DNA from 4 places in the Shewanella sp. SM21 genome. Region 4 is predicted to be linked to each of the others. Evidence: predicted binding sites of a transcription regulator. Region 4 holds the regulator's gene; each other region holds the start of a gene.
The links. The regulator sigma-54, encoded in region 4, starts transcription at its own class of promoters, with help from an activator protein. The targets are predictions, from matches to a motif close to GTTGGCACGNNNNTNGNNT.

Region 1 (3,205 bases), on a different contig from region 4:
TTCACGTAATATTTCTGATGCGACCTCTATGCTACAAACCGCTGATGGTGCGTTAGAAGAATTAACGACCATTGCTAATCGCCAGAAAGAACTCGCCACTCAAGCGGCAAACGGTGTGAACTCTGCTGATGATTTAACGGCTCTGAATGATGAGTTTACTCAATTAAACACCGAAATTACCCGTATTCTCGATAATACAACTTATGCCGGTAATAACTTATTCACCAAGTTGGAGGCTGGTGTTACCTTCCAAATTGGTGCTGGAACGGGTGAAAAATTGGTTGTTACAACAACAGCCATAGATGATGCAGCGCTGGCTGCTGGTGATTTAACTACTGGCGCGAATGCGGCAATTGCCCTTGTTGATACTTTCATCGCAGCAGTCGGTACAGAACGTTCTACCCTAGGTGCCAACATTAACCGTCTTGGACATACTGCAGCTAACCTTGCCAGTGTGACTGAAAATACCAAAGCTGCCGCTGGACGTATTATGGATGCCGATTTCGCGGTTGAATCTGCCAATATGACACGCAATCAATTATTAGTTCAAGCGGGTACAACGGTACTGTCTTCTGCTAACCAAAATACAGGTTTAGTGATGGGGCTACTGCGTTAATTACACCGAATTGAGTTAGTTTTAAGTGCCAGTAAGCTTAGCTTGCTGGCATTTTTTATGGCGTTTTGTGGATGCCATTTAAGTCTGTTTTTATAGAGGTGATCCCATCTATTTTTAAATAAGTTTTAGTTTTGCGCTGTTACTGTCGCCTTACTTAGTTATGGAGCTATACCGGGATTCAGGCATAGCCAAGATAACTGTTTTTTCTAGGAGAGCTGATATGTTAGGTGTTCACACTAATTACGCGTCAATTGTTGCACAAGGTGCTGTTAATAAAAGCAATAATCTATTAACTAATGCTATGGAGCGTTTGTCGACGGGTTTACGTATCAATAGCGCATCTGATGATGCTGCGGGTTTGCAAATTGCTAACCGCATGAGCGCTAACGTAAAGGGCATGGAAACGGCTTCACGCAATATTTCTGATGCGACCTCTATGCTGCAAACCGCTGATGGTGCGTTAGAAGAATTAACGACCATTGCTAACCGCCAGAAAGAATTGGCGACTCAAGCATCAAATGGCGTTAACTCTACAGCAGATTTAAAAGCGTTGGATGATGAATTTAAGCAATTAAATGCAGAAATTACCCGTATTGTAGAAAATACAACCTATGCGGGTAATAACTTATTTAAAGATGCTACTGATGGTGTACTCGTCAAAGGTGTGACCTTTCAGATTGGCTCGGATGGAGCAGAGCAAATGTCAGTTACCTTAGGTGCTATTGATAAGACAGTTACTGGTGATTTGTTGACTTCTGCAGCTGCCAATACGGCTATCGGGGCTGTTGATACCTTCTTGGCCAAAGTGGGGACAGAACGTTCAACCTTAGGTGCCAACATTAACCGTCTTGGCCATACTGCGGCTAACCTTGCCAGCGTAACTGAAAATACTAAAGCCGCTGCCGGCCGTATTATGGATGCCGATTTCGCGGTTGAATCTGCCAATATGACACGTAATCAATTATTAGTTCAGGCGGGTACAACGGTACTGTCTTCAGCTAACCAGAATACGGGTTTAGTCATGGGTCTATTGCGTTAATGTTATTGGGCAAGTGATGTCATTGGTCACGGCTAAAATGCCAGTTAGTTGCGCTGACTGGCATTTTTATTTTAGCCACGGTTTATGTATTGGTCGGTAGTCGCTAAACCCGAGATTGAAACCTATAAGGTTCATGTTTTAGTGGGTAATTTTCGATAACACAAAGTGGAAGATGGTTTTCCTGTTTAAGTGTCCATGCGGAAGTATTTAGCTGTGTTTTGGCCAGTTAATTATTTTAATTTCTTTAAAAACAGTAACTTGTTTTTGGCATGCGTTTTGCTCTAGAACGAGTGGAGGTAGTCATGATTTCAGGTATGAATGCAGCACAATTTGCTCAGCAACTGATTGGCGCAGACCGCGCAGGTAAAGATACGCTTTACAAAGGTAAGCTAACTGCCAGCAAAACACAGTTAGATGCTTATACGTTGCTCGAAAATAATATGAAGAAGATGGCCACTAAGCTGAGTGAAATGGGTGGCGATGCAGCTAAAGGCAAAATTGCTACGGTTACGGGCGAGAATGCGACCGCTACAGTTAAATCTGATGCGCCTAAGGGCAACTATGATTTGAGTGTGCATAAACTTGCGCAAGCGCATCAACTGACTAAAGCCTATTCCTCTGAAAGTGAATTGTTACCAACGTCGGGCATTATCAGTATTCAAGTCGGTAGTGATCCGACTAAGCGTATGGAAATTGATTTGGCAACGGTTAATGGCGGTGCGGCTATTTCTGTGTCTCAGTTACGCGATGTGATCAATAAACAAGTGGGTAATCCTGGTGTACAAGCGTCATTAGTGCGCACAGGTAACCAAATCGAATTTATGCTGTCTTCAAAGGAATCGGGTGTCGCGAATCAAGTGAAGGTAGAGTTTAACGGTGCCGATTGGGGCATGACAGAACGTCGTGCAGCACAAGATGCGGAACTCACATTAAACGGTATCAGTATTACCAGCAGTAGTAACTATCTAGAAAATGTTGTTGATGGTGTCAGCCTCGAATTAGTCAAGGTGCATGCGGCTGGTGAAAGCAGCATGATTAAAGTCACAGACGATTTTGAAGCGAATAAGAAAGCGGTTAAGGATTTTGTCGATTCATTTAATTCTTTAATGACGCAAATTAATCAATTAACTCGTTCTATGGGCGTTAAAACCTCTGACTCTGGCTCTTCCGATAAAGATAAGGAAGACAAAAGCACTGCAGTGAGTGAAGCGCAAATTGGTGTGTTGAAGGGGGATACCTCTATTCGTCTTCTCCAGTCTAAATTACGTGATTCTGTATTTGCAACGGCTGCTAATGGCATGCGTTTGTCTGATATCGGGATTGAGATTGGACGAGACGGAAAACTAAAAATTGATGATGCTAAGCTGACCGATAGCTTTAAAAGTGATCCAGAAAAAGTACAAGCCATGTTTACTGGTCCTGACAGTTATATCAAAAGCATAGAAAAGACCCTAAAACCTTTTACACAGTTTAATGGCTATATCGATCAAAAGCAGGAAGCGCTAAATAAGCAGATTAAAAGTGTGAATGACAGTATGGCGCGCCATGAT
Region 2 (3,205 bases), on a different contig from region 4:
CTGACGAACTTTATCTATTTTTATGACTTCACAGTGATTTATTACATCAATTTGTTGCTCATGTGCAAATTCAGTCGCGGTCAATTTTATGAGGTCTGACGCCATTTTTTTAAGGCTAAACACATGGCTTAAATCTGGTTTATGGTATTCGTCACCAGAGTCGGCTGTGATAACTGTAATCGGTTGTTCGCGGTTTAAACGTCGCAGTGTTTTGACTAGCTGATATGCCGCGAATCCACTGCCGATAATGACGATTGGCTTAGGCATTAGTCACCTCATTTTTTATGACAGCGAAAACGCTTTTACCTAGGCCACATTCGGGACAGAGGAAGTCTTCGGCCACTTGAGTCCAAGGTGTGCCAGCAATGACATCTTGATTAGGTTCTCCTTTTTCAGGGTCGTAAACCCATTGGCAAACGGTGCAAATCATTGATTGTGTATCATTTAATTCGCACGCGTTTGTTGCAATCGGTGCCGTCACAGGGACGTTATTAGTAGCAGTGTTTTCAGCTGTTTGACTGGCCGTGGTGGCTTGGCTAGGTTTTGACATGACTTGATTAATGATAGAGCGACTATTCGCGCTATCAAGGGGCCGCAATGCCCATTCTCGCGCGATTCGCTGGCCGTGCTGACGGCATTCTTGCATCGCATCTCGATCGGGACGCCATTTGACTTTTAATCCCACCGAGGTTTCAAAACCAGCATCCATCAAACGAGTGTGAATTCTATCGACTGCGCCGCCATTCCAGCCATAACTACCAAAAGCTGCCGCCTTTTTATTGCGAAAACGCAGGCCCGTGATTTCTTCAAGCATGGCGGCAATTTTAGGCATCATCACATTATTCATGGTGGATGAGCCGACTAAAATACCTTTTGACCTAAATGCCTGTGCAAGGATTTCGTTTTTATCATGACGTGCGACGTTATACACTTTTACTGCTACATTGGGGTCAACATCATGAATACCTTGAGCAATACCGTCGGCCATCATGCGAGTATTATTGGACATAGAGTCGTAGAAAATCGTGATGCGGTCTTCTTGATAAGCGTCGGCCCAAGCTAAATATTGGTGAATAATTTGGGCAGGATTATCACGCCACACAATGCCGTGTGAAGTTGCGATCATATCTACAGGTAAATTAAAGCTTAATACTTCGTGAATTTTAGCCGTCACTAGGCTGCTAAAGGGCGTTAAAATGTTTGAGTAGTACCGTAGGCATTGTTCCATTAATTCATTTTGATCAACCTCATCATTGAATAAATGTTCGTCGCAATAGTGTTGGCCAAAGGCATCGTTACTGAATAAAACCGCATCTTCGGTGAGGTATGTCATCATGCTATCTGGCCAATGCAACATAGGTGCTTCGATAAATATCAGTTGCTTACCATTGCCTATCGCTAAACTATCCCCTGTCTTTACGGTAATGAAATTCCATTCTGGGTGGTGGTGATGTCCTACAATGGAGTCGACCGCATTTTCACTGCAGTAAATTGGAGTGTTAGGAATTTTGGCCATTAATGCAGTCAGGGCGCCTGAGTGGTCTTCCTCTGCATGGTTCATCACAATATAGTCTATGTCGGTTAAATTAATTTCAGCTTCAAGATTTTGTAAGAATTGCTGGCTAAAACGATGATCAACTGTATCAATTAACACGGTTTTTTCTTCACGGATAAGGTAGCTATTGTAGCTTGTGCCTTTAGTTATTTTGTACTCAGTACCATGAAAATCTTGCACTTCCCAATCGCGTTGACCCACCCAGTGGATATTGTTTTTTACATGAATAGTCATAAATACACCTGTGATAATTAATAATGAATGCGCTACGTAAATCTTGCTTATTTAGTTAAATCTCTTATTGCACTCACTATGCCAACATTGTAAGGCGTTGATTTTTATTGGTATTAACGTATTTCAACATTTGAAATCACTTGTTGGTGTCATAATGACAATTTGATATTGGTCAAATTGACATTACACTGTTGTCAATATGACTTTATTTGACTGTGGATGTGCTATGAGTGCCCATGCTGATTTAACTCAGTTAGCCTTAGATTTAACTGTCGGCGTGTCGACGCAAGACAGATTTGAGCGTTTGTTGGCAGTGGTCAGGCGGCGTGTCAATTGTGATGCTGCGGCATTATTGGCATTTCGGGAGCAGCAATTTGTCCCCTTGGCGATAGATGGGCTCTTTGCCGAAGTGTTAGGGCGGCGCTTTCAAATTAGTGAGCATCCGAGATTAGAGGCTATCGCCCGTGCTGGCGATGTGGTTCGTTTCCCTGCCGACAGTGAACTTCCCGATCCGTATGATGGTTTAATTCCACATCATAGTGCGAACTTACATGTACATGCTTGCATTGGTTTACCACTAATCGCGAACGATCGCTTAATTGGGGCGCTCACCATTGATGGTTTCAACCCTCATCAGTTTGATGGTTTTAGTGATAGCGAGTTGCGTGTGATCAGCGCACTGGCCGCAGCCAGTCTTAATACTGCGTTATTGATGCAACAGCTAGAATCCCAAGTTGTTGAAGTTTCCAATGGCACTGAGGTGCTCAATCGTCCTGCTAGTCAGCAGGAGATCATAGGGCAATCCACACAGATCCAATCGCTAAAGCAGCAGATAAGTGCTGTGGCAGGCACTGATTTATCGGTATTAATTACCGGCGAAACAGGGGTGGGTAAGGAGTTAGTGGCTGCGGCGATACATAATCAATCGACCAGAGCCGATAAATCACTTATCTATTTGAACTGCGCTGCACTGCCTGAGTCCGTCGCCGAAAGCGAGTTATTTGGGCATGTAAAAGGGGCATTTACGGGGGCAATCAGTCATAGGCAAGGCAAGTTTGAACTCGCTGACAAGGGGACCTTGTTTTTAGATGAAATCGGGGAGCTTCCCTTGGGGCTGCAAGCTAAGTTATTGAGGGTTTTACAATACGGTGAATTACAGCGAGTGGGCAGTGATAAGAGCCTAAAAGTGAATACTCGGATTATTGCTGCCACTAATCGAATTTTGCACCAAGAGGCAACGGAAGGGCGCTTTCGTTTCGATCTTTACCATAGGTTGAGCGTATTTCCTATCCACGTAGCACCATTAAGAGAGCGTGGGCAAGATATTGTTATGCTGACAGGTTTTTTTCTTGAACGTTGTAAAGCGAAGTTAGGACTCACCCATATCAATATCACACCCGCAGCGCAGCAGTTATT
Region 3 (3,205 bases), on a different contig from region 4:
GGGCTAGTGGGTGAGCGTGGCCGGGAAGTGAAAGAGTTTATTGAGGAAATTCTTGGTGAGAAAGGTCGAGCGCGTTCAGTCGTCGTTGCTGCGCCTGCGGATACATCGCCTCTGATGCGCCTTCGCGCCTGTGAAACCTCTACTCGTATTGCCGAATACTTCCGCGATTTAGGCTATAACGTTTTATTGCTTATGGACAGTTTAACGCGCTACGCCCAAGCGCAGCGTGAAATTGCTTTGGCTGTGGGTGAACCGCCTGCGACTAAAGGTTATCCGCCTTCTGTATTTGCAAAATTGCCACGTTTAGTTGAGCGCGCCGGAAATGGTGGCCCTGGGCAAGGTTCAATTACGGCATTTTATACTGTGTTGACGGAAGGAGACGATCAACAGGATCCCATTGCCGATGCTTCGCGGGCGATCCTTGATGGTCACATTGTCTTGTCACGTTCGCTTGCGGATTCGGGGCACTATCCTGCGATTGATATTGAAGCTTCTATTAGCCGAGTCGCGCCTATGGTGATTTCCAATGAACATTTGGAGGCGATGCGCCGCGTGAAACAAACCTATTCTTTGTATCAGCAAAATCGAGATTTGATTTCTATTGGGGCCTATGCCCAAGGAAGCGATCCGCGCATTGATAATGCGATACGACTGCAGCCAGCAATGAATGCTTTTTTGCGACAAACCATGCGTGATGCATTTAGCTTTGCCGATAGCCAAGTCATGCTTGGGCAACTTGCTGCACAGTGCAAATAATGGCGTCATCGAATTAATCGAGGTCTAGTATGGCTAACGCCGATCCCTTGTTGTTAGTGTTAAAGCTTGCTAATGATGCCGAAGAACAAGCGGCTTTATTGTTAAAATCGGCGCAGTTAGAGTGTCAAAAACGGTTGAATCAACTCAGTGCTCTGAATAACTATCGCTTAGAATACATGAAGCAAATGCAATCCCAGCAAGGTCAAGCCATCAGTGCTAGTCACTATCACCAGTTTCACCGTTTTATTCGTCAGATCGATGACGCAATTATCCAGCAAAATCGCGTCGTAGCCGACGGTGAAAAGCAAAAAGAATATCGACAACAACATTGGTTGGAAAAGCAAAAAAAACGTAAGGCAGTAGAATTACTCTTAGCCAGTAAAGAGAAGAAGCGTCAAGTGGTTGAACAAAAAAGGGAGCAAAAAATGACCGATGAATTTGCTTCCCAGCAATTTTATCGCCGTCATCAACGTTAGTGAAATGATAGGCATATTTACTGCTCGCTAGCCGGATAGGCTCTTTAGTTTTTTTGTATTGATGGCATAAGCATCAATTTGACACCTCCCAGAGTTAATTCTTTTCGATATGCTGTCGTAAAACCTGATGTGTTGGCATCTTATTTGCTTTGATTTAGTCCATGACCCTGCAACCGCAGTGTTTAATTGACGTTTCTACCTAGCCATTTTCTTTTTTTGCTGGGTGATGTTTGGGAGCACTTATGCAACAAATGACCAATATCCTGTTAAGTAAAACAGGCAACTCTGCGGCCAATTCCGCTAAGACATCTTCCCAAGAGTCTAATAATGAAGACTTTTCATCTACACTTGCGTCAGTCACCGCTAGCTCATTTTCTATTTCTGCGTCTAAAAAAACCATTGCTAACATTGATGATACTGTGCAGGTTACCTCTGCTGATAAAGTAAAAGATGACGATATATCAACTGATGACGCCGACGTAAATCTCATTTTTGCCCAAATTAGCATGGCAAATGATATGAAGAAAACGGCATCAGATGGAGATAGTTTGCCGCTAGCATTTTTAAATGCTGAAGAAGATATAACTGGTGAAGAAAATATTGATACTTCATCAGCTTTATTAACCGGCTCAGCATTGGCATCTACTGTTTCTGCTGAGATTGAACTGGCATCAGATATAGATGAAGCGGGTTTTTCTGCTGAATTACAAAAGTTAGTTTCTACTAGCCCAGATATGGCAGCAATTTTAATCGTAGATGATGTGAAACCATCATCTTTGACTGATAAGTCACTCGTACAAATTCTCCCCATAGACCCAAATATACTTGAAGTGTCAGCGGATAGTGATGCTGTGATTGATCCAAATTTGACCGATGACGCTTCAGAATTACCTTTAGAAGACACTGAGCTTGTCTCTGCCACTGAAGTCGGGGTGAGTATAGATGAGTCTTTAGTTGAGAATGAGGTCACACTTAATGCTGTGATTAATCAAGCGGGCTTAGCGAACAGTGCAACGATAAAGTCGGCAACCAACACTGCGGCAAAAGCAACGACTAGTAGCTCGACAGTGAATAGTCCCAATACGGCTAATATCGCGACCTCGGGAAATACTTTCGACCTGAATACCTTAGGCTCTTCAACTTCATCTGAACCATTAGATACAACATCTGTAACAGAAAGTGATCTTGATGGGAGTCCCAATTCCGATTTGGCTGCTAACCTATTACTGAAAGATGCTAAATTAACGGTTGCGATGGATATTCCCAGAGACGAAAGTTTTATGGATGATAGTAATACTTTCTCAGAACTTAAGTCGACATCATCCATACAGACACTCTCGATGTCACAATTAAATCGCCAAGAAACCATGCAAGTTCAGCTGTCATTGCGTCAAGGAGTAGAACAGCAAAACCAAATGCAGGAGATGATCCAACGATTTTCACCTGTGATGAAGCAGCAATTGATTACTATGGTGAGTCAAGGCATCCAACATGCGGAAATCCGGCTCGATCCACCTGAACTTGGACATATGTTGGTAAAAATCCAAGTGCATGGCGACCAAACCCAAGTACAGTTTCATGTTACTCAGCCGCAAACGCGCGATCTGGTTGAACAAGCTATGCCAAGATTACGTGAGTTATTGCAAGAGCAAGGGATGCAGTTGGCTGACAGCCATGTTTCTCAAGGCGATCAAGGTGAGCGTCGGGAAGGTAGTTTCGGTGATGGCGGCAGTTCAAATGCGGCTGATATGGATGAAATCTCGGCAGAAGAGTTACATTTAGGTTTAAATCAAGCGATTAGTGTAACTTCAGGTATAGATTATTACGCTTAAGCAGGTAACCTATAGCAATGACTGACATAATTACGTTTCAAATAAAACAGTAATGAGTTTCCGCCTAAATTAAAGAGAATAGTGATGGCTAAGGAAGAATCGTTAGAACTTGAAAGTACTGCAGAGCCTAAGAGTAAGAAG
Region 4 (3,205 bases):
ACTAGAACATCTGCTCGAAGAGTTTCATATCACCCACATCCGTGACAGCCAAGGCATGTCATTGTCGGGTGGCGAACGTCGTCGCGTCGAAATTGCGCGGGCTTTAGCCGCTAATCCTAAGTTCATTTTGCTCGATGAACCGTTTGCCGGCGTCGATCCTATTTCGGTTATCGACATCAAGAAGATTATCGAACAACTCAAAAGTCGCGGCCTTGGCGTACTGATCACAGACCATAATGTCCGCGAGACATTAGATGTATGTGAACATGCTTATATTGTGAGTCACGGAAACCTGATTGCCGAAGGAACTCCAGCAGAGATCTTAGACAATCAGCAAGTTAGGGCTGTGTACTTAGGTGAACAATTCAGGCTATAGTTAATCGAGCGAAGCCAATGGAGGCAATTTATACCGCCATTGGGCTTCACTCAAAATGATAATAAGCGACCTCATCCAACAATAATAACGTAGGGATCAGCGGTAACATGAAAGCGTCACTCCAGCTCAAACTGGGTCAACAGTTAACCATGACGCCACAACTACAACAGGCTATACGTCTGTTGCAACTGTCGTCATTAGAACTGCAGCAAGAGATCCAGCAAGCATTAGATTCTAATCCCCTTCTCGAGCTGGAAGAGGATCAATTCGACGCCACTAAAACCCCTGTAAACCAAACGCTATCCGATACGGATTTCAGTGAATCTAGCACTCTGCCACCAGAAAAAGACAGCTCCACCATAGATACGGCAGAGTCGCTAACCAAAGAATCCATGCCCGATGAGCTCCCCATGGACACCACATGGGATGAAGTGTTTACCGCCTCCCCAAACTCAGGCCCCGGCGGCAGTCGTGAAGACGATATGCCCTTCCAAGGCGAGACCAGTGAAGGTTTGTACGAACACTTAGAATGGCAAAAAAACCTCACGCCGTTTTCTGAAACCGATTTAGCCATTGCCACCGCCATTATTGATGCCATCGACGATCAGGGCTATCTCACCCAAAGCACTGAAGAAATTCTCGAAGCCATGGGCAATCCTGAAGTTGAGCTTGACGAAGTCGAAGCCGTACTCAAGCGTATTCAGCATTTTGATCCCATAGGCGTTGCCGCCCGCGATTTAAGTGAATGCCTGCTGATCCAACTGTCGCATTTCGCCGCTGATACTCCCAACCTAGAAAACGCCCGTATACTGATCAAAGATCATTTAGATCTGATCGCCGCCCGTGATTTTAGGTTATTGATGCGTAAGACTAAATTAAAAGAAGATGAATTAAGGGATGGTATAGCACTTATCCAAACCCTCAATCCTCGCCCAGGTTTGTTGATCACGCCCAATAATGACGAATACGTTATCCCAGATGTGTCTGTGTCGAAGAAAAATGGCCGCTGGGTCGTTGAGCTTAATCCTGACTGCATGCCAAAAATCAATGTAAATCAACATTATGCTTCTATGGCACGCAGTACCAAAAACCAAGCCGATAGCCAATTTATTCGCGGCCATCTGCAAGAGGCTAAATGGTTTATTAAGAGCTTAGAAAGCCGTAACGATACTTTGCTTAAAGTTGCTAATTGCATAGTGCAATATCAGCAAGGTTTCTTTGAGTATGGTGAAGAAGCCATGAAGCCTATGGTGCTTAACGATATTGCCGAAGCGGTAGAAATGCATGAGTCCACCATCTCACGGGTCACAACTCAAAAATACATGCATACCCCTAAGGGACTTTTTGAACTAAAATACTTCTTCTCTAGCCACGTCGGTACTGACGATGGTGGTGAGTGCTCATCCACAGCAATCAGAGCCTTTATAAAGAAACTGGTGGCAGCGGAAAACCAGAAAAAACCATTAAGCGATAGTAAGATGGCACAACTTCTGGCAGAACAAGGGATCAACGTAGCCCGCAGAACCATTGCGAAGTACCGAGAGGCTATGCTTATTCCACCTTCTAATCAGCGTAAAAGTTTATAACCTACAGTGGATATCGGAGGACGTTTCTATGCAAATAAACCTAAGTGGACACCATGTCGAAATTACCGAATCGTTACGTGCATATGTAGAAGAAAAGTTTTCAAAACTTGAACGCCATTTCGAACAGATCAATAATGTGCACGTTGTGCTCAATGTTGAGAAAATGCAACAGATTGCCGAAGCGAGAATAAACCTCATAGGTGGTGAAGTTTTTGCTACTTCAGAGCATGCTGACATGTATGCCGCTATAGACGCCCTGATTGACAAGCTTGACCGTCAGGTTATTAAACACAAAGAGAAGTTAACAAAACACTAATAATGGAACTTTGTACCATACTGCGGCCGGAGTGCACTACCTGCGCCACTCCGGGCAGCAAGAAAAAGGTACTGGAACTCATCAGCGACTTAGTCGCTGCCCAGTACCCGACCCTCTCATCTCAAGAGATATTCGAAAGCCTAGTGGCGCGCGAAAAGATGGGGAGCACAGGTATAGGTAACGGCATCGCCATTCCACATGGTCGACTAGCCGATATAGATCAGCCCATTGCCATACTAATTAAGTGTGAAGAGCCGATAGCATTTGATGCTATCGATAAGCAACCTGTTGATATTTTATTTGCACTACTGGTGCCTGCAGACCAATGTCAGCAGCACTTAAGTACCTTGTCTTGCATGGCCGAAAAGCTGAGCGACAAGCAAATATTAAAGCAATTACGCAAGACGCATGATGAAACGGAACTCTATCAGGTAATCACTGGATGAAACTGGTCATAGTGTCGGGCCGCTCAGGCTCAGGCAAATCTGTCGCCCTTAGGGTACTCGAAGATCTCGGCTATTATTGTGTCGATAACCTTCCCTTGCCATTGATTGGCAGTTTGCTTGAGCAACTCAAAGGCAGTAACGATCTCGTCGCCATCAGTGTCGACGTGCGTAACATGCCTGAGCAGGATAAGGTCTTAGTAAAACAACTCGCTAGCCTACCTCCAGATACTGAGTTAACGAGCTTCTTCCTTAACTCCAGCGATAAAATTCTGCTCAAGCGTTACAGCGAAACCCGCCGTTTGCATCCTTTGTCGAAGAGCCGAGTCTCTTTGCAAGAAGCGATAAAGCTGGAGGGGAAACTGCTCGAGCCTATGTCAAAACTGGTCGATCACTACATAGATACGTCGAATTTGAATATCTATGATTTAAGCGACCAAGTCAGACAAATTCTCCTTGGTAGTGTCGATAAAGAACTCGTGAT

Region 1: a site for sigma-54 is predicted at 1,919-1,937, ahead of fliD (flagellar filament capping protein FliD). Genes of this name have one in related genera too.
Region 2: a site for sigma-54 is predicted at 1,857-1,875, ahead of norV (anaerobic nitric oxide reductase flavorubredoxin). Genes of this name have one in related genera too.
Region 3: a site for sigma-54 is predicted at 1,364-1,382, ahead of L5L94_RS07530 (flagellar hook-length control protein FliK). Genes of this name have one in related genera too.

What each region holds. Positions count from the first base shown of each region.
Region 1 covers NZ_JAKKRL010000017.1:57,733-60,937, reverse strand. The annotation lists gene L5L94_RS19095 (flagellin) at 1-616, shown strand, start outside; gene L5L94_RS19090 (flagellin) at 837-1,655, shown strand; gene fliD (flagellar filament capping protein FliD) at 1,958-3,205, shown strand, end outside.
Region 2 covers NZ_JAKKRL010000010.1:7,915-11,119, reverse strand. The annotation lists gene norW (NADH:flavorubredoxin reductase NorW) at 1-267, opposite strand, end outside; gene norV (anaerobic nitric oxide reductase flavorubredoxin) at 260-1,789, opposite strand; gene norR (nitric oxide reductase transcriptional regulator NorR) at 2,016-3,205, shown strand, end outside.
Region 3 covers NZ_JAKKRL010000004.1:301,450-304,654, forward strand. The annotation lists gene fliI (flagellar protein export ATPase FliI) at 1-756, shown strand, start outside; gene fliJ (flagellar export protein FliJ) at 786-1,232, shown strand; gene L5L94_RS07530 (flagellar hook-length control protein FliK) at 1,475-3,064, shown strand; gene fliL (flagellar basal body-associated protein FliL) at 3,149-3,205, shown strand, end outside.
Region 4 covers NZ_JAKKRL010000018.1:23,334-26,538, reverse strand. The annotation lists gene lptB (LPS export ABC transporter ATP-binding protein) at 1-376, shown strand, start outside; gene L5L94_RS19460 (RNA polymerase factor sigma-54) at 484-1,962, shown strand; gene hpf (ribosome hibernation promoting factor) at 1,991-2,278, shown strand; gene ptsN (PTS IIA-like nitrogen regulatory protein PtsN) at 2,281-2,724, shown strand; gene rapZ (RNase adapter RapZ) at 2,721-3,205, shown strand, end outside.